Pararhizobium sp. A13: one gene and its partner. The protein of the gene in region 2 interacts with the protein of the main gene of each other region in a pairwise test. Links are inferred from orthologs where the notes say so. Each region holds a gene or a part of one and is shown on either strand. Other genes may lie near its edges.

What was found.
Region 1: the proteins of rlmB (region 2) and WI754_RS15505 interact in binary tests that used the Escherichia coli proteins (3 or more experiments, as listed by UniProt). The link is inferred for Pararhizobium sp. A13 from one-to-one orthologs.

The regions. Positions count from the first base shown.
Region 1 is NZ_CP149510.1:3,143,231-3,153,847, forward strand. What follows is about bases 1-2,961. They hold WI754_RS15505 (NAD(P)H-hydrate dehydratase), read left to right. Parts: upstream 1-722; coding sequence 723-2,201; downstream 2,202-2,961. Other genes in these bases: WI754_RS15500 (P-II family nitrogen regulator), read right to left, coding at 47-385; WI754_RS15510 (DUF72 domain-containing protein), read right to left, coding at 2,202-2,961. Also shown: more of WI754_RS15510, read right to left, coding at 2,962-3,005; excinuclease ABC subunit UvrA, read right to left, coding at 3,030-5,951; WI754_RS15520 (single-stranded DNA-binding protein), read left to right, coding at 6,219-6,752; WI754_RS15525 (MarC family protein), read right to left, coding at 6,829-7,455; gyrA (DNA gyrase subunit A), read left to right, coding at 7,689-10,469. UniProt on the Escherichia coli protein: Bifunctional enzyme that catalyzes the epimerization of the S- and R-forms of NAD(P)HX and the dehydration of the S-form of NAD(P)HX at the expense of ADP, which is converted to AMP.
Region 2 is NZ_CP149510.1:2,752,979-2,763,448, forward strand. The notes cover bases 4,453-7,266. They hold rlmB (23S rRNA (guanosine(2251)-2'-O)-methyltransferase RlmB), read right to left. Parts: upstream 6,394-7,266; coding sequence 5,512-6,393; downstream 4,453-5,511. Other genes in these bases: WI754_RS13545 (FMN-dependent NADH-azoreductase), read left to right, coding at 4,453-4,737; WI754_RS13550 (alkylphosphonate utilization protein), read left to right, coding at 4,938-5,150; WI754_RS13555 (hypothetical protein), read left to right, coding at 5,296-5,505; tuf (elongation factor Tu), read left to right, coding at 7,055-7,266. In the rest of the region: WI754_RS13520 (hypothetical protein), read right to left, coding at 318-857; WI754_RS13525 (NAD kinase), read right to left, coding at 1,005-1,778; WI754_RS13535 (YoaK family protein), read right to left, coding at 2,198-2,926; WI754_RS13540 (LysR family transcriptional regulator), read right to left, coding at 3,021-3,965; more of WI754_RS13545, read left to right, coding at 4,111-4,452; more of tuf, read left to right, coding at 7,267-8,230; WI754_RS13580 (hypothetical protein), read right to left, coding at 8,413-9,213; WI754_RS13585 (NAD(P)-dependent oxidoreductase), read left to right, coding at 9,394-10,287. UniProt on the Escherichia coli protein: Specifically methylates the ribose of guanosine 2251 in 23S rRNA.

The DNA of each region.
Region 1 (10,617 bases), 390 kb from region 2 along the record:
CTCTTGAGATGACGAGGTAGTAGCCCGGACCGAACGGCCAGGCGGATCAGATGGCGTCGATGCCTGTCTCACCGGTGCGGATTCGAATGACCTCTTCGATATTGGAGACGAAAATCTTTCCATCACCAATACGCCCGGTCTGGGCGGCGTTTCGAATGGCCTCGATCACGGCTTCGGCGTTCTCGTCTGCCAGCACGACTTCGACTTTCACCTTCGGGAGAAAATCAACAACGTATTCTGCCCCACGGTAAAGTTCCGTGTGGCCCTTCTGGCGTCCAAAGCCCTTCGCTTCCGTGACGGTGATACCCTGCAGGCCAACCTCCTGAAGGGCTTCCTTCACTTCGTCAAGCTTGAAAGGCTTTATGATCGCTTCGATCTTTTTCATGAGAAAATGTCTCTCCGCTTCTCCCGTTATAGCAGGCTTATGCCCGCTTGCCCTCAATATGCATTTTACATGCCAGATATGGCAAATGCGATGCCGTTTTGGACGAAAACTCCTCCAACAGAGACGATCATAGCTGTTTCTTCAGAATAAACAGCGCCTTTTGCCTATTTTTTATGAATTTTTGTATGTCGCTGGTCATCGCGGGCGCGTTGCTTGTTTGAGGGCCGTATTAAGCGGCATAGATAAGCGCTAAATATGTGCAAATGCATAAAAAATAAACATTTGCTGTTCGTGTTTTAGCCTTGCAGGCGCTTCGCCAGCAGGGCATTTTGAGGCCATGCCAGCTTTTAGAAACGACGCCATCGTTACGCCCGCCGAAATGACCGCGATCGATGCCGATGCGGCTCGCTCGGGGATCAACAGTTTCAGCCTGATGACATCCGCCGGAACGGCCGTTTCGGCGGCGGCCTTGCGGCTTTATCCCGGTGCCTTGCGGTTTGTCGTCCTGTGCGGTCCCGGCAACAATGGCGGGGATGGCTATATCGCCGCCGCCGCCTTGCGCGGCAGCGGCGCGGATGTCGAAGTCCATGCCTTGGGCAATCCGGCGGCCTTGAAAGGCGATGCAGCGCGTGCCTACGCGGGCTGCGGCGTTGCGGTGAAACCGCTTGCGGACTATGGCCCGATTGCCGGAGACGTCGTCATCGACGCTTTGTTCGGAGCGGGTCTTTCACGCGCTGTTCCGCCGGAGGCGGCAAGCGTGATGCGGGCGGTAGAGAGCCAGGATCTTCCGGTCATCGCCGTCGATCTGCCCTCCGGTGTCGACGGCCGCAGCGGACAGGTGCTGGGAGCAAGTTTTCACGCCCGTCACACGGTCACGTTCGTGGCCCGGAAGCCGGGACATCTGCTGACACCGGGGCGGATGCTTTGCGGCACGCTGGAGGTGTTCGACATCGGCATCCCCGAGCGCATCCTGCGTGCTCGTGCAGGCACGCTTTGCGAAAACAGCCCGCATCTCTGGCGGGAGCACGCCTTTGCCCTGGACCCGGCCGCGCATAAATTCAAACGCGGGCACCTTGCGGTTTTTTCGGGCGGCCCGCTTTCGACAGGCGCCGCGCGGCTATCGGCGGTCGCCGGACTGAGGGCGGGGGCCGGATTGGTGACGATCGCCTCGCCCGCCGCGGCCCTGCAAGCCAATGCGTCTCATCTGACGGCGGTGATGTTGAAACAGATCGAGGATGAAGACGACCTCTCGCACTGGCTGGCCGACAAACGCATCAGCGCCTTCGTGCTTGGCCCGGGATTTGGCGATCTGGAGAGGGCGCGGCGGTACGCCCTGATGCTCGCGGGGCGAAAACTGGTGCTCGATGCCGATGGCATCACGGCTTTCAAGGACGACCCCGCGTCGCTCTTCAAGGCCTACGCAAAGGGTGAAACGCGCCTGGTCATGACACCGCATGAGGGCGAGTTCGCCCGGCTGTTTCCGGATATCGAGGCCGATAAAGCCCTTTCCAAGGTAGACCGCGCCATTGCCGCCGCCAAACGCAGTCGTGGCGTCGTCGTCTACAAGGGCGCAGATACGGTGATCGCCGCGCCCGACGGCCGCGCTGCAATCAACACCAATGCGCCGCCGTGGCTGGCGACGGCAGGATCGGGAGATACGCTTGCCGGTATTGTCGGCGCGCATCTGGTGCAGGGCATGCCAGCCTTCGAGGCGGCCGCCGCCGGTGTCTGGCGTCATGGACGAGCCGGCGCCAAAGCAGGCGAGGGGCTGACGGCGGAAGACCTCGCAGCGGCAATCGAACCGCTTTCGGTCTGATCAGTCCACCCGCTTCTGCAGTGCCCGCGCGCCATTCGGCGCATTGACCTTGCCTTCGGTGATGAAGAAGGCAAAGACATCGCGGGGTTTCTTTTCAGGCTTGTGCGAGGGAGCGCCGAACTCCAGCTCGTCAACCACGCCGCCTGAAGCCCAGTTCTTTAGCCGATCGGCCCAGAGATCGAGCCGCTTTTCATCGTAGCAAGTCTCGACATCATCGCTACCGGTTTGCAGGCGCGCATAGACGAAATCCGAAGTGACATCGGCGATCATCGGGTATTCGGCGTGATCGGCGCAGACCACCGCGACATTGTATCTTGCCAGCAGCGCGATGAATTCCGGCGTCCGGAACGAGGGATGGCGCACTTCAACGACGTGCCGCAGCGTCAAGCCATCCTGCTTCTCCGGCAGCAGTGCCAGAAAGGCACCGAAATCATCGGCATCGAATTTCTTGGTCGGCATGAATTGCCACAGGATCGGGCCGAGACGCGGCCCCAACTCCGTCAGCCCCTGGCCAAGAAATCGGCTGATCGATTCACCCGCCTCGCCCAGCACCTTCTTGTTGGTGGCAAAGCGGCTGGCTTTCAGGGAAAAGACAAAATCCTCCGGCACTTCGGCCGCCCATTTGGCAAAGGTTTCCGGCTTCTGCGAGCTGTAATAGGTGCCGTTGACCTCGATGACCTTCAGCTGCCGGCTGGCATATTCCAGCTGCCGCTTCTTCGACAGCGTTTCCGGATAGAACGTCCCCTCCCAAGGATCGAAGGTCCAGCCGCCGATGCCGCAGCGGATCGTGCCTGATTTGGTCATGCTGTCTCCCCCTCGCGTTACCTTTTACTCCGCCGCTTCCGCCTTACGGATCGGGCGTCTTTCCAACAGCTCCTTCAAGAAGGCCCCGGTATGCGACCGCTTTTCCTTGACGATGTCCTCTGGCGTTCCTGCTGCAATGACCTCGCCGCCGCCGTCGCCACCTTCGGGGCCGAAATCGATCACCCAGTCGGCGGTCTTGATGACCTCGAGATTGTGCTCGATGACGACGACCGAATTGCCCTGATTGACGAGTTCATGCAGAACTTCAAGAAGTTTGGCTACATCATGGAAATGCAATCCAGTTGTTGGTTCATCCAGAATATAGAGCGTGCGCCCGGTCGAACGCTTCGACAGCTCCTTGGCAAGCTTGACGCGCTGCGCCTCGCCGCCCGAGAGCGTGTTGGCCTGCTGACCGACCTTGATGTAGCCGAGGCCGACCTGGTTGAGCGTGATCAGCTTGTCGCGCACGGCCGGAACGGCGGCGAAGAACTCGACTCCTTCTTCGACCGTCATGTCGAGCACATCGGCGATCGATTTGCCCTTGAAATGCACATCGAGCGTCTCGCGATTGTAGCGTTTGCCGTGGCAGACATCGCAGGTGACATAGACATCCGGCAGGAAGTGCATCTCGATCTTGATGACGCCGTCGCCCTGGCAGGCCTCGCAGCGGCCACCCTTGACATTGAAGGAGAAACGACCAGGCTGGTAGCCGCGCGCTTTTGCCTCCGGCAGGCCGGCAAACCAGTCGCGAATCGGGGTGAAGGCGCCGGTGTAGGTCGCCGGATTGGAGCGCGGCGTGCGGCCGATCGGCGACTGGTCGATGTCGATCACCTTGTCGATGTGTTCGAAACCGTCGATCCGGTCGTGTTCCGCCGGATTTTCGCGCGCGCCCATGATGCGGCGTGCGGCCGCCTTGTAGAGCGTCTCGATCAGGAAAGTTGACTTGCCGCCGCCCGATACGCCGGTGACCGCGGTGAAGATGCCGAGCGGGATCGAGGCCGTGACGTTCTTCAGATTGTTGGCGCGGGCGCCGACAACCGTGATTTCCTTTTTCTTCTTCAGTTTGCGCCGTTCGGACGGCACGGCGACCGAAAGTTCGCCGGAAAGATATCTTCCGGTCAGCGAGTTCGGATTGGCGATGATGTCGGACGGCGCGCCTTGCGCGACCACCTCGCCGCCATGGATGCCGGCGGCGGGTCCGATATCCACGACATAGTCGGAAGTCAGGATCGCATCCTCGTCGTGCTCGACGACGATCACCGTATTGCCGATGTCGCGCAGATGCCGAAGCGTCTCGAGCAGCCGGGCATTGTCGCGCTGATGCAGGCCGATCGACGGCTCGTCGAGCACGTAGAGCACGCCGGTCAGGCCCGAACCGATCTGCGAGGCCAGCCGGATACGCTGGCTTTCGCCGCCCGACAGCGTCCCAGAATTGCGCGAGAGGCTGAGATATTCCAGGCCCACATCGTTGAGGAAGCGCAGCCGCTCGCGGATTTCTTTCAGGATGCGAACGGCGATCTCGTTCTGCTTGGCATTCATATGGCCCGGCAGTGTCTCGAACCAGTCGCGCGCAACGCGGATCGACATATCGGTCACTTCGCCGATATGCAGCTTGTCGATCTTGACCGCTAACGCTTCCGGTTTCAGGCGGAAACCGTCGCAGGCAGGGCAGGGCGCCGCCGACATGTAGCGCTCGATTTCCTCGCGTGCCCAGGCACTGTCGGTCTCCTTCCAGCGCCGCTCCAGGTTGGGTACGATGCCTTCGAAGGTCTTGGTGGTGTTGTAGGACCGCGCACCGTCCTCGTAATGGAAACTGATCTTTTCGTCGGTGCCCTGCAGGATCGCATGCCTGGCTTCGTCGGACAGATCGCTCCATTTGTTTGACAGCTTGAAGCCAAACGCCTTGCCGAGGGCTTCGAGCGTCTGATTGTAGTAGGGCGACGAGGACTTGGCCCAGGGCGCGATGGCACCGTTCTTCAATGTCCGGTCGGGTTCCGGAACGATCAGCGCCTCATCGATCTTCTGCTGGCTGCCAAGACCGTCGCAGGTCGGGCAGGCACCGAACGGATTGTTGAACGAAAACAGCCGCGGCTCGATCTCCGAAATTGTGAAACCGGACACGGGGCATGCGAATTTTTCGGAGAACAGAACGCGCTCGTGCGTCTCGTTCAGCGACTTGTTGGCAGAGCCCCCCGCGGCCGTCTCTTCCGGCGGCAGCGGCTTGTCGGCGAATTCGGCGATGGCCAGGCCGTCGGCGAGCGTCAGGCAGGTTTCGAGACTGTCGGCCAGACGCGCCGTCAGGTCGGGGCGCACGACGACGCGGTCGACGACGACGTCGATGTCGTGCTTGTACTTCTTGTCGAGCGTCGGCGCCTCGGCGATCTCGTAGAACTGCCCGTCGATCTTGACGCGCTGAAAGCCCTTCTTCATCAGCTCGGCAAGCTCTTTCTTATACTCGCCCTTGCGGCCGCGCACGATCGGAGCCAGGATATAGAGCCGTGTTCCCTCACCGAAATCGATGACACGATCGACCATCTGGCTGACCGTCTGGCTTTCGATCGGCAGGCCGGTGGCTGGAGAATAGGGCACGCCGACGCGGGCAAACAGCAGGCGCATATAGTCGTAGATTTCGGTGACCGTGCCGACCGTCGAGCGCGGATTGCGCGAGGTCGTTTTCTGCTCGATCGAGATCGCCGGTGACAGCCCGTCGATCTGGTCGACATCCGGCTTCTGCATCATCTCGAGGAACTGACGGGCATAGGCCGAGAGACTCTCGACATAGCGGCGCTGGCCTTCCGCATAGATCGTGTCGAAAGCGAGCGACGATTTTCCGGAACCGGACAGGCCGGTCATGACGATCAGCTTGTTGCGCGGCAGGTCAAGGTCAATGCCCTTCAGATTGTGCTCGCGCGCGCCGCGGATGGAAATGGTCTTGAGTTCGCTCATCGTGTCCAGCTTTGTAAGTCCATTGAAAGCTCCTATTTAAGTACGGCATAGCGCATGTCGAGGCGCAATGCGAAAAACAGGCTGGCTTTCCCGAGTCGGTTGACAGGATATTACGAGTTTACTAGAACAAATAAAGAACAAACTTCAAAATCTGTTGTGGATGACGGGATGCAAAGGGGCGTATGGTGAGCTGTCAGCCGCTAAAGTGCGCGCTCTAAATTTTGGTGGCCGGGCAGCGATGCCGGGCGGGATAACAGGAAAAGCAAGATGGCGGGTAGTGTCAACAAGGTGATTTTGATCGGAAACCTCGGGGCCGACCCGGAAATCCGGCGCACGCAGGACGGCCGGCCGATCGCCAACCTGAACATCGCGACGTCGGAAACCTGGCGCGACCGCAATTCCGGCGAGCGCAAGGAAAAGACCGAGTGGCACCGCGTGGTGATCTTCAACGAGGGCCTCTGCAAGGTTGCCGAGCAATATCTGAAGAAGGGCGCCAAGGTTTATATCGAAGGCGCGCTGCAGACCCGCAAATGGCAGGACAAGGACGGCCAGGATCGCTATTCGACGGAAGTGGTGCTGCAGGGCTTCAACTCGACGCTGACGATGCTCGACGGCCGCGACGGCGGTGGCGCTGGTGCCGGCGCCGGTCGTGGCGGCTCGGACTACGGTGGCGGCAATCTCGGCGGAAGCTCCGGCAATTACGGCGACGACTACGATCGTCCGGCGTCTGCGCCTTCGGGCCGCTCCAGCGGGGGCGGCGGAAACTTTTCACGCGACATGGACGACGACATTCCGTTCTGATTCTGCCAATTGCGGCACAACAAAAGAAGGCCCGGGAAACCGGGCCTTCTTGCGTCAGGGGTGAGGCGTGACTGCCTCACGCGAAAGCCGACTTCACGCCATCGACGACGAACTGGACGGCGAGAGCCGCCAGAATGACGCCGAGCAGTCGTGTCAGGATGGCGCGGCCGGTGACGCCGAGAAACCTGTCGATGCGCTCGGCAATGACGAGTGCGGCAAAGAGAAGGGCCAGACAGAAGGCGATAACGAGAATGAGCTGAGCCCTGTCGATGGTGGCGGAGAGGGATCCCGACAAAAGGATCGTCGCCGAGATCGCGCCGGGACCGGCAATCAGGGGCAATGCCAGCGGAAACACTGCGATATTGTGAATGTGGTCGCGGGTGATGGCCGCTTCGCCGGTTTTTTCCTTCCGCTCATTTCTTTTCTCGAAGATCATCTCGAAGGCGATCCAGAAGAGCAACAGGCCGCCGGCGATCCGGAACGCGCCGATCGAAATGCCCAACAGCGAAAGGATGCCGTTGCCGAACAGGGCAAAGGCCGAGAGAATGAAGAAGGCGATCAGCGTGCCGCGGCGCGCCACAAGGAACCGTTGTTGGCGGCTCATGCCCGTGGTCAGGCTGAGGAAGATCGGCGCGAGGCCGGGTGGATCGATGGTGACCAGAATGGTGGTCAGCGCATTGATCAGAAGGTCGAAGTGTGACATCCGATGTCCCCGTCGCGGCCTTGTTTATGATCGCCGTCTCATGGATTGTTAGGCGACCGGATCGACGAAGGAAAGAGCCGTTTCGGACCGTTCCTTCGCTTTTGCCTTGCAAATGCCATCCATAGCGCCGAAGAGCCTAAAAGGCTGTTCAAAACCCGGCCCCGAAATTGGCGCTCGCCAATGCATTCGGCTATAAAAATCTGTCTGATTCTGAACAAAGATCGTGATCGAAATTGACTGAACAAACCACACCCGGCGGCGGCAAGAATCCACCAGGCATCGAGCCTATTTCCATCATGGAGGAAATGCAGCGGTCGTATCTCGATTACGCCATGAGCGTCATCGTCAGCCGCGCTCTTCCCGATGTCCGCGACGGTCTGAAGCCGGTTCACCGCCGCATCCTCTGGGGGATGAGCGAACTCGGCATCGACTGGAACAAGAAATACGTCAAATGCGCCCGCGTCACCGGTGACGTGATGGGTAAATACCACCCGCACGGCAACATGGCGATTTACGACGCCCTGGCGCGCATGGCGCAGCCTTGGTCGTTGCGTCTGCCGCTGATCGACGGTCAGGGCAATTTCGGCTCCATCGACGGCGATCCACCGGCGGCCGAACGCTACACGGAATGCCGGCTGCAGAAGGCAGCGCATGCGCTGCTCGACGACCTCGACAAGGAAACGGTCGATTTCCGCGACAACTATGACGGTACGCTGAACGAACCCTCGGTCGTTCCGGCCAAGTTCCCGAATCTGCTGGTCAATGGCGCAGGCGGCATCGCGGTCGGCATGGCGACGAACATCCCGCCGCACAACCTGATGGAAGTCATCAACGGCTGCATCGCGCTGATCGACGATCCGGCGCTCGAACTGCCGCAATTGATGGAGATCATTCCCGGACCGGACTTCCCGACCGGCGCCTTCATCCTTGGCCGCTCCGGCATCCGCTCGGCCTATGAGACGGGCCGCGGCTCGGTCATCATGCGCGGCCGCGCCACCATCGAACCGATGCGCGGCGATCGCGAACAGATCATCATCACCGAAGTTCCCTATCAGGTGAACAAGGCGACGATGATCGAGAAGATGGCAGAACTGGTCAAGGACAAGCGCATCGAGGGCATTTCCGACCTGCGCGACGAATCCGACCGCCAGGGCTACCGCGTCGTCGTCGAACTCAAGCGCGACGCCAATGCGGAGGTCATCCTCAACCAGCTTTATCGCTACACGCCGCTGCAGACCTCCTTCGGCTGCAACATGGTGGCGCTGAACGGCGGCAAGCCGGAGCAGATGACGCTGCTCGACATGCTGCGCGCCTTCGTGGCCTTCCGCGAGGAAGTCATCAGCCGGCGCACGAAGTACCTGCTGCGCAAGGCGCGTGAGCGCGCGCACGTTCTGGTCGGTCTCGCCATTGCGGTTGCCAATATCGACGAGATCATCAAGCTGATCCGCGAGGCGCCGGATCCGCAGACCGCCCGCGAGCAATTGATGACGCGCCGCTGGCCTGCCTCCGATGTCGAGAGCCTGATCCGGCTGATCGACGATCCGCGCCACCGGATCAATGAGGACCTCACCTACAACCTGTCGGAAGAGCAGGCGAGGGCGATCCTTGAACTTCGTCTCGCCCGCCTGACGGCGCTTGGACGTGACGAAATCGGCGACGAACTCAACAAGATCGGCACCGAGATCAGCGATTATCTGGACATCCTCTCCTCGCGCGTCCGCATCATGACGATCGTGAAGGACGAGCTTATAGCCGTGCGCGACGAATTCGGCACGCCGCGCCGCACCGAGATCGTCGAAGGCGGTCCGGACATGGACGATGAGGATCTGATCGCCCAGGAAGACATGGTCATCACCGTGTCCCACCTCGGCTATATCAAGCGGGTGCCGCTGACGACCTACCGGGCGCAGCGTCGCGGCGGCAAGGGCCGCTCCGGCATGGCGACGCGCGACGAGGATTTCGTGACGAGGCTTTTCGTCGCCAACACGCACACGCCGATCCTGTTCTTCTCCTCGCGTGGCATCGTCTACAAGGAGAAGGTCTGGCGTCTGCCGATCGGAACGCCGCAGTCGCGCGGCAAGGCACTGATCAACATGCTGCCACTCGAAGCCGGCGAACGCATCACCACGATCATGCCGCTGCCTGAGGACGAGAGCACTTGGGAAAACCTCGACGTGATGTTCTCGACCACCCGCGGCACGGTTCGCCGCAACAAGCTGTCGGATTTCGTCCAGGTCAACCGCAACGGCAAGATCGCCATGAAGCTCGAGGAGGAGGGTGATGAAATCCTCTCCGTCGAGACCTGTACCGATCAGGACGACGTCCTTCTAACGACGGCTCTCGGCCAGTGCATCCGGTTCCCAGTCGATGATGTGCGCGTCTTCGCGGGCCGAAACTCGATCGGCGTCCGCGGCATCTCGCTCGGTGAAAACGACAGGATCATCTCGATGACCATCGTCGGCCATGTCGGTGCCGAGCCTTGGGAACGCGCTGCCTACCTGAAGCGCGCCGCGGCAGAACGGCGCGCGGCAACCGGCGAAGACGAGGAAATCGCTCTGGTCGGCGAAGAGGTGACTGAGGAAGGTCAACTTGACGAGGCCCGTTACGAGGAACTGAAGGCGCGCGAACAGTTCGTGCTGACGGTCTCGGTCAAGGGATTCGGCAAGCGGTCGTCCACCTACGATTTCCGCACCTCCGGCCGCGGTGGCAAGGGCATCCGCGCGACGGACACGTCGAAGACGGGCGAAATCGGCGAACTCGTCGCAGCCTTCCCGGTCGAAGACAACGATCAGATCATGTTGGTGTCGGATGGCGGCCAGCTGATCCGCGTGCCTGTCAACGGCATCCGCCTTGCCAGCCGCGCGACCAAGGGTGTGACGATCTTCTCGACAGCCAAGGACGAGAAGGTCGTCTCGGTCGAGCGGATCAGCGAGCCGGAATCCGATGAGGAAGACGAGATTGCGGCCGGGTCGGACGTGCCGGAAGGCGAGCCGCCCGCTGCAACGGAAGAGTAACGGTTCCTCCATGTCAAGATGAAAACCGGGCGATCCTGTCGCCCGGTTTTTCTTTGCCATTGAATTTGTTCGTCCGCGAATTAATCCTGTCGTTGCACCGTTACAGACGTGATTCCCAGATGGGCAATCGGGGCAAGGGGCAGGGAAT
Region 2 (10,470 bases):
CGGAACTGAAGAAGCGCGAAGACGCGGCCAACGCCGAAGCCGCATCGAAGACCGATATCGGCTGGGGCCACCAGATCCGCTCCTACGTGCTGCAGCCCTACCAGCTGGTCAAAGACCTGCGCACGGGGGTAGCGAGCACCGCGCCGGACGACGTGCTCGACGGTGATCTCAACGAGTTCATGGAAGCGGCCCTGGCCCATAGGGTCAATGGCGGCGCCGATGCCGTGGTCGACGATCTCGCTTGAGGCAAACACGTGGTGACAAACAAAAAAGCCGGGCGCCTCGATCGTCCGGCTTTTTGCTTCTGTGCATGCCGATCAGTTAGTTTCGCGCTCGACCTTGATGTCACCGATGTCGTCGATCAGCACGGTCCAGGTTTCCGGTTCCGTTGCCGCAGGATCGGTCTTCAGATAGACGGTGGCAAACAATCCCGGCTGCCGGGCAACGCCATCCGATGTTTCCGGCCGGATGTCGGTCACATACACCTTCATAGCGGAAAACTCTTCGAGTTCCGCGGACGAAACCACCTTCGGCCCCGCGGCGCCAAGTGCGATCTGCTGCAGGAAGACGTGGGTATTTCCCTCGGGCTGACGGACGGCGACAATCTTGTAATATCCGCGCTGCGCCGCCGTGGGCGACGAACTCGCTGCCGGTGCGTTTTCCGTCTTGGCGGCGTTCGGATCAAGCACGCTCAGCGGATCACCGCTCTCTTCCCAATATCCGGTGCTTGTCACGAAAATGATATTGTCGGGCATGAGAACGGTGTCGTCGGCATGGGCGAAAGACCCGACGGCGAGGAGCAAGACCAGACAGCAGGCGGAAAGCGGGGCTGTCCTAAAATTTCGAAGCTGGAGCATCGTCTTCGCCTTTGGTGCGCTTACGTGACAGCAGGATGCTCGGGTGCCAGCATCCCTTGCGGGCCTGGAGGCACACTGAAGTGTTGCACACCTTCAACTGGAATCGATTCCAATTCAAGAGATTGCTGGATGTGCGAGGCGACGGTGCTAGTTCGAGAATTGCTCGGCGAGAATGCGGTCCGACCAGGAGTAATCCGGATCCGAAAGAATATGGGCCGTGATGTTCTCCGATTCGGCGATGCGGACCTTGACGACAGATTTGACTTCGACGTGATCGGCCACTGCGTTGACCGGGCGTTTATCCGGCTCGAGAATGGCGATATCGACCGTGACCTTGTTGGGCAGGAGTGCACCGCGCCAGCGCCGCGGCCGGAAGGGGCTGACGGGGGTGAGTGCCAGCAGCGGCGCTTCGAGCGGCAGGATGGGGCCGTGGGCGGAGAGGTTGTAGGCGGTGGAGCCTGCCGGCGTGGACAGCAGTACGCCATCGCAGATCAGCTCCTCTAGCCTGACACGGCCATCGACGACGACGCGCAGTTTGGCGGCCTGATAGGACTGGCGAAAGAGATAGACCTCGTTGATGGCAAGCGCCCGGAAGCGCTTGCCATCGGTATCGACGGTCTGCATTTCCAGCGGCCGGAAAGTGTTTTCGACGGCCTCGGCGAGGCGCTCGTGCAGATTTTCGGTACTGTAACGGTTCATCAGAAAGCCGATCGAGCCGCGATTCATGCCGTAGACGAGCTTGCCGGAATTCATCGTCTCGTGCAGCGTGTGCAGCATGAAACCATCGCCGCCAAGGGCCACGATCACATCCGCTTCGTCCGGATCATGCTGGCCGTAAAGAGCGATCAATTCCTCTTGAGCCTTTTGCGCCTCGACTGTAGCGGAGGCCGCGAAGGCGATGGTTTTGAACGTGCGAGCCATGAAATGCCTGTATGTTTATGAAAAGGGCGGCCGCGGACTGTAAGCTCCGAAGAAATCCTGCGCGTCCGTTCTTCAACTGACGGCAGTGTCACCGCCGCCGATACCATCGGTATCATGCATAAAAGATCAAGGTGTGAAAGGAAAAGAATGTGCAGCGGAGTGGAGCGATGTCGAACCCGCGCAATGGGTTAGTAGGAGGCATCGCGCAAAAAAATGAAATGGTGCCCCCACCAGGACTCGAACCCGGGACCCCCTGATTACAAATCAGGTGCTCTACCAACTGAGCTATAAGGGCAGCATGTGCGGCAGGGAGTTAGCATATTCTGATCGTGTGTAAAGGGAAAATGCAGTCGCCCGTCTGCTTTTCCAGCTTCGACGGTCGCAGCGGCGCTTTGGTTCTGCAGAGCCTAAGGGTGTGATCATAGACCGGATCTCGGCCGAATGTGTACTGGCGGCGGCAGCGAGCGATGGGCGTGACGTTTCTGGAGCCGCGGCGGAATGAAGAAGACGACAATCGCAATGAGCGCCGACAAAGCGCAGGCGAGCCAGAGCACGCTGGCGCCCAACGCCCGTTCGAGAAAGGCGCCGCAGATACCGCCGGTCGCCATGCCGAGCCAGGGGACAATTTGCATGATCCAGTCGCGCCGGGGCGCACCGACGATCCAGCTGCCGAGCCCTCGGCCGAATCGCGAAAGGCCGCCAGTCACATAGGTCAGTCCGATGGGCAATCCCTCGATGTGTTCGACGGCGGCATTGACCAGTCCCATGGCAAGCACAATCGCGTAGAACTGAAGCGTTGCAAAATCCGGGCCTGTCACGATGGCAGCAACGCCCAGGATGACGGTAACCCCGGTCAGGACGCGGAAGGTGCGCCGTGTCGCATTATGGGCGATGATGATGCCGAGCGCGTTGCCGGCGACAAACATCAGGAGGGCGCCCAGCAGGATCACCGCATATCCCGTTTGCCCATCGGCGAGCGCGACGGCGGCGCGGGTCGTGTTGCCGCTCATGAAGGAAACGAAACTGCCAGCGATAAGCAGCCCTGCGGCGTCGGTCATGCCGGCGAGAAACGAGATTGCAGCGACAAGAACAGTACCGATAGCGGTTCTGCGCCTGCGGATGATGCGCCGCCTCCGTTCTATCGTCATGTTTCCTGCTCCCCGCCGCCGCCGATTCGCTGATGGAGTCAGATTGCTCGCTCCAGAACCGTTCGAACAAGGGGGCGCCGAGCCGCCGCTTATATTATTCCGCGGCGTCAAGCATCGCCGGGGCCGGATCGATTTCCTTGCAACGAGACATGGCGCCGGGCAGGTTTTCGGCGAGGAAATCGATGAGCGCCCGGACGCCGGGCAGGATGCCGTGGCGCGAGGTGAAGACCAGGTGCACGATGGCGTCGTTGGAAGACCATTCGGGCAGCACCGGCAACAGTACGCCGGTGCGGAAGGCGCGTGCACACAGATGATCCGGCAGGAGCGCGATGCCCACGCCTTCGATCGCCGCGCGTTCGAGAATGCCGAAATCGCTGCAGCCGATGATCGGCTGGTGAACAATATCGCGCTTCGTGCCATCGGTGTGATTGAGCTGCCAGGTGTCGGAACTGTGCTGTTCGTTCATGGAAAGCGTCGGCATCGTGCCGAGCGTGTCGATCGTCACGTTGCCGATCCGATCCATCAGCGCCGGGCTCGCTGTCAGGAACTGGCGGGCTTGACCAAGCTTGCGCACGATCAGATGGTTGTCGGTATCGAGTTGGTCGCGGGCCCGAAGGGCGATATCGATGCGCTCCTCGACCAGGTCGATCCGGCGATTGGTCGTCGTGACGAGCAGCCGCACGCCGGGATAAAGCCGGTGGAAGGCGGGCAGAATATGGGCGACCATCGGCGTGAACCCGATCGGGCAGGCGAGGCGGACGATGCCGGTCGGCTCGCTCCTGGCCGCCGCGACCACCGCTTCCGCGGCTTCGACGCCGGAGAGGATTATCTCGCAGCGCTCGTAGAAGGCCTGACCGATCTCCGTCACGCGCAGCTTGCGCGTCGAGCGTTCGAGAAGGCGAACGTCGAGCTGCTGCTCCAGCCGTGCCACATGCTTGCTGAGCTTGGATTTCGGAATGTTGAGAACACGAGCGGCGGCGGAAAAGCCCTTGTGCTTCACCACGGCAGCAAACAGCGCGAGGTCGTTCAGGTCCTGCATGTCACACCTTCCATTTCGTCCAACGTCGAGACTGGATTGTCTCTATCAGGAAACAGTCTGTCAACGAAGGGCGGACTTCTCGGCTCATTGTTTTGAATTCATATGTGACGCACCCAAACGCCACTCAAGACACGAAGGTGCCACCATGAACATTCTCCATATCGACTCCGGTATCCTGGGAGATCATTCCGTATCCCGTCGCCTGACAGCGTCGATCGTCGCTCGCATCAAGGCAGAGCGCCCGGGTGACACCGTTACCTACCGCGATCTCGCCGCTGCTCCGCTGGCGCATCTGAACGGTTCGCACCTGATGGCGGCCTCGGCCAATCCGGAAGGCCTCGACGCCTCGCTTGTTTCCGAGCTTGACGCCGGCCGCGCCTCGCTCAACGAATTCCTTGCTGCCGACGTCGTCGTCATCGGCGCACCGATGTACAATTTCGCCATTCCGAGCCAACTGAAGACCTGGATCGACCGCATCCTTGTTGCCGGAACCACCTTCCGCTACACCGAAGCCGGTGTCGAAGGTCTGGCAAAGGGCAAGAAGGTGATCGTCGCCTCGACCCGCGGCGGCCATTATTCGGGTGCTTCGCCGATCAGCGCCATGGACCATCAGGAAACCTACCTGAGCACAGTGTTCGGCTTCATCGGCATCACCGATGTCGAGTTTGTTCGCGCCGAGGGGCTCGCCATCAGCCCGGATTCGAAGGAAGCAGCGATCACCGAGGCTGAAAAGGCGATCGCCGACCGCGGTCATTTCGATATCGCCGCCTGATCATCTGCGGGATCGCATAACTTTGAAAGCCGGGCACGACGCATGTCCGGCTTTCTTATATCTTGCGCTAGACCCTTCATGGGCTCACGGATGGACGCGCTTTACCCGCCGCCTTTCGAGGCTGACTGGACAGGCACCGGCGGAGGCGGTAGAGCCCGATCACAGGCTTTGGCCAACGGTATCATGATTGGAATCGAAAAGTGGACGTCAGGGACAGCAACGGCACGATCCTCGTTGAGGGCGACAACGTCACTCTGATCAAGGATCTGAAGGTCAAGGGCACATCGGAGACCCTGAAGCGCGGCACGATGATCAAGGGCATCCACCTGACTGATGATCCGGACGAGGTCGAGTGCCGCCACGCCAAGATCAAGGGCCTGGTGCTGCGCACCGAATTTCTGAAAAAGGCCTGAGCACCGGCACCGGAGGGTCTTGCCGGCATGCTCTCTTACCCTGCTTGGAGGCAGGGCATTTTTGTATTAATCTACGCTTATGAAAAGCGTTCAGACATTTTTGGTGGCGACGCTTGTTTCGGCCTTCGCCGGAACGCTTCCAGGCATGTCGCTTGCATCGCCGCCGGACGCGCGTTGTACCTGCAGAAATCGCGACGGTTCGAAACTCGAACTCGGCCAGACCGTCTGCATCCGGATCGGTGACGTGGCCTATCTGGCGCGCTGCGAAATGGAACTCAACGTCACCACATGGCGCAAGCTCCGGGATGGCTGTCCCGAAGCGCGATTGTCGGTCGGCACTAACCTCACCCAATAGTGCTGGTCAGGCCTTTGCCAGGTAACTGCGCGCAGCATACATGGCGATCGCCGCCGCGTTCGAGACATTGAGCGACTTGATGGCGCCGGGCATATCGAGCCGGGCGAGCGCGTTGACGGTCTGGCGGGTCTTCTGCCGCAGCCCCTTGCCCTCGGCGCCGAGAACAAGCGCGATTTTCTCACCGGATAGCGTCTGCTCGAGCGGCGCGGGGCCTTCCGAATCAAGACCGACGGAAACGAAACCGAGCTTGTGCAGTTCTTCCAGCGCATCGGCCAGATTGGTAATCTGGATATAGGGGATCATTTCCAGCGCGCCGGAGGCGGACTTGGCCATGACTCCCGATTCCGTCGGGCTATGGCGCATGGTGGTGATCAGCGCACCGGCATTGAAGGCGACGGCGGAGCGCATGATGGCGCCGACATTGTGCGGGTCGGTGACCTGGTCGAGGACGAGGATCAGCGGGCTGTCCTTCAGCGCCGAAAGGCGGCGAACGGGCAGGGGCTCGGTTTCCAGCATCGCGCCCTGATGGATGGCATCGGGCCCGAGAATCTTGTCGAGATCCTGCGGTGTGACGATCTCCACCGGAAAGCCGAGCGATTCGACCGGACCGGTTTCCAGCCGGACAAGCGCGTTCTGCGTCACCGACAGCTTGGTGATCTTGCGTTCAGGATTATCGAGCGCGGCGCGAACGGTGTGGATGCCGTAGAGCAGCACCTGGTCGGGTGCCAGCTGCGGTGCCTTCCAGTCGGCATTTGATGCTTTCTTGCGGCGATCCTGGACGGGCGTCGGAATTTCGCCGCGCTCGCGCCGGGCGTCGCGATGGGCGCGGCGGAGAGTGGCGTAATGGGTGTCTTTGGCGCTCTTGTCGCCGGGAATATCTTTGCTCATGCCTGCCTTATACTGGTGATAGCGGGCACGGGGAACCGTTTTTCGCGAAATCGATGGCTCGCAATCTTTATGGCGAATTTCGCAACTTTTTCTGACCGATCGTGTTGACAGGATGAAACGGGGCGGTCATATACCCGGCGCAGATCGAAGGGGCGTCTTGCTCCGGCAGAGTGCTTCGATCTGAAATGCTTGGTCGCTTGATCCCGACAGAATAATGGAGGGATGCCCGAGTGGTTAAAGGGGACGGACTGTAAATCCGTTGGCTCAGCCTACGTTGGTTCAAATCCAACTCCCTCCACCATTCTGTCAGACGGATCTTGACCCGCGGGTATAGCTCAATGGTAGAGCAGCAGCCTTCCAAGCTGAATACGCGGGTTCGATTCCCGCTACCCGCTCCAGCAAAATAACCAAACAATCCCGTCGTCTAAAGTTTTTCTTTAGCAATCGCGCACAAGTCGTTGATTTGCGCTGACTTCCGCCTTTGGCGTCGGCGGCGTTGGAATCGCGCTCGGCAATCCCCACATAGACATCAGCAAGAGGCCAAGGTCTTGGAAGGGCGCAAAATAATTAAGTCTTGCGCAATTCTTCCGAAACCCTTAAACGCCTCCCCAAACCGGCGCCGCCGGACGATCCATTCTCATTGATCACAGGAAACGTACCCATGGCAAAGAGCAAATTTGAGCGCAACAAGCCGCACGTTAACATTGGCACGATCGGCCACGTTGACCATGGCAAGACGTCGCTGACGGCAGCGATCACGAAGTATTTCGGCGAATACAAGGCGTATGACCAGATCGACGCCGCTCCGGAAGAAAAGGCGCGCGGCATCACCATCTCGACGGCGCACGTCGAATATGAGACGCCGGCCCGTCACTATGCGCACGTCGACTGCCCCGGCCACGCCGACTACGTCAAGAACATGATCACCGGTGCGGCCCAGATGGACGGCGCGATCCTGGTTTGCTCGGCTGCCGACGGCCCGATGCCGCAGACCCGCGAGCACATCCTGCTTGCCCGTCAGGTCGGCGTTCCGGCGATCGTCGTGTTCCTCAACAAGGTCGACCAGGTCGACGACGCCGAACTGCTCGAACTCGTTGAGCTGGAAGTGCGCGAACTGCTGTCGTCCTACGACTTCCCGGGCGACGACATCCCGATCATCAAGGGTTCGGCTCTGGCTGCGCTGGAAGATTCGGACAAGAAGATCGGCGAAGACGCGATCCGCGAGCTGATGGCAGCGGTTGACGCCTACATCCCGACGCCTGAGCGTCCGATCGACCAGCCGTTCCTGATGCCGATCGAAGACGTGTTCTCGATCTCGGGCCGTGGCACGGTCGTCACCGGTCGCGTCGAGCGCGGCATCGTCAAGGTTGGCGAGGAAATCGAAATCGTCGGCATCCGTCCGACGACGAAGACGACCTGCACCGGCGTTGAAATGTTCCGCAAGCTGCTCGACCAGGGCCAGGCCGGCGACAACATCGGCGCGCTGCTGCGCGGCGTCACCCGTGACGGCGTCGAGCGTGGCCAGATCCTGTGCAAGCCGGGTTCGGTCAAGCCGCACAAGAAGTTCATGGCTGAAGCCTACATCCTGACGAAGGAAGAAGGCGGCCGTCATACGCCGTTCTTCACCAACTACCGTCCGCAGTTCTACTTCCGCACGACGGACGTGACGGGCATCGTGTCGCTGCCGGAAGGCACGGAAATGGTCATGCCGGGCGACAACGTCACCGTTGCCGTCGAGCTGATCGTGCCGATCGCGATGGAAGAAAAGCTGCGCTTCGCCATCCGCGAAGGCGGCCGCACCGTCGGCGCCGGCATCGTCGCATCGATCGTCGAGTAATCGCTTAAGATTGCCGGAATTCTGGAAGGCCCCGCTGGAAACAGTGGGGCCTTTTTGCGTTATCTTCTTGCCTGCATGAAACTGCAAGGCGTCGCGTGATGTTTGCAACGTGCTTTCGTGTATTCAGCGGCACGGGACTTTGGCGCCCTGCAACCTCGCACTTTCCTCGCAGTATTGCGGGGTCAGTGGCCGAATCTTTTGAAGCGCTTGAAGAAGCCGCGGATGCGGCGCTCGAGCTTCGTCTTCGACCAGAGCTTGGCGACTTGCCGTTCAATCCCGGTGAAGCGGTTGGCAAGCACATTGTTGGCAACGAGCGCGATCGTCGCTTCGCTGAATTCGGGAAACCGGCTGTGGATGCGGGCGAGGCAACCGGCCGGTTCGCTGAGTTTTTCCTCAAAACGCCGGATGCGACCCTTCTTGACGAAAAGCTGCAGCATGATCTGCTCGAACGTCCAGTCATGTTCGGTGTACATGCTGAACTGCAGGCCGGCAACGCCCGTGAAGCCGCAAAGGCAGACATTGGCATGCGGCATCTTCTCGGCAAGCCAGACGGCAATGGCAAAGCCCGTGGTCGGCATCCGTTCCACCGGGTAGAGCGGGCCGAACGTGTAGTCGAAATCGAGCGTATGCGGCACCAGGTCGCTTTTGCGCGGCGACGTCACTCCAGCCCCTCCATCCGCAACCCCACGATCGGCGATCACGCCAATTTCAGCCTTCAGGCTACGCGTAAAAAGACTGTAGGCCGTGTCGAAATGCTTCTGCGACTTCAGGAAGCGCGTACCGCCGGCGACGAGACGATGACAGAGTACGGCGTCCTTGTCGAAAGGGCGGGAGAGGACTTTGGCGCAACCCGTGAAGAAGACGTAAAGTGTTTTCTCCGGCAACGTGCTCGTGATTACGTCGATATCGACGCTTTCGCTGTTGGCGATCAACGCCACCATTTCATAGCCTGAGAGAAGTGCTTCGAAATCTTCGGCTTGCATCGACATGTTTTCGTGGCCGTCCGGACTGTTATACCTTGTGCAATACGACATAGATGACGCCGCGCCTTCCGTCATCCCTTGCCGCGCAGAAATAACATTGCGGCTGCGGAACGGACAGGGCATATCGGTTTTGACGAGGAAAGCCGCCTGTTTGGGTGGCCAGCAAGCGGAGGATGTCCCATGAACAAGCGGATTCTGTTCACCGGCGGTGCGGGCAAGGCGGGGCGGCATGCCGTGCCATATCTGGTCGAGGCCGGCTATGAGGTTCACAATGTCGATCTCGTGCCGCTCGATAGCCCCGGTGTCACCAACCTCATCGCCGACATCACTGACAGCGGTCAGATGTTCAACGTCATGTCGATGCACCGGGACTTTCCGGATCTTGAACACGGGCAGGGGCCGCAGCCGTTTGACGCCGTTGTTCATTTCGCCGCCGTACCGCGCATCCTGATCAAGCCGGACAACGAGACCTTCCGCATCAACACGATGGGCACCTACAATGTCATCGAGGCGGCGGTGAAGTTCGGCATCCGCAAGATCATCGTCGCGTCAAGCGAAACCACCTATGGCGTCTGCTTTGCCGAAGGCCACCGCGACTTCCATCAGTTTCCGCTGGAAGAGGACTACGACGTCAATCCGATGGACAGCTACGGCCTGTCGAAGGTGGTCAACGAGAAGACGGCGCGCGCCTTTGCCGAGCGTTCCGGCTTCGATATCTATGCGCTGCGCATCGGCAATGTGATCGAGCCGCATGAATATGAGCGATTCCCGGCCTATTTCGCCAATCCGGAGATCCGCAAGCGCATCGCCTGGAGCTATATCGACGCGCGCGATCTCGGCCAGATCGTCAAGCTCTGCATCGAGAAGGACGGTCTTGGCTTCGAGGTCTTCAACGCGGCGAACGACACGGTCTCGGCCGATACGCCGTCGCGCGAGCTTGCAGCCCGCTATTTCCCCAACGTACCGTTCACGCGGGAGATCGGCGAATTCGAGGGGCTCTTGTCGAACCGGAAGATTCGCGAGGTGCTCGGGTTCAAGGAAGAGCATGACTGGCGGAAATATGTCAGCAGGTGAGCGAGGCTCATTTGCTCGGTAAAAAAGAAAGCCGGATATCACCGAATTCTTTCTCTTTTTCCGGTAAAGACGCTTGTCATCGCCGGGCAAACTGAATAATAAGCCGCAGACTTACCGCGGCACACAGCCTTTAAGGCATCGGCGCTGCGGTCTAGGGGTATAGCTCAGTTGGTAGAGCGGCGG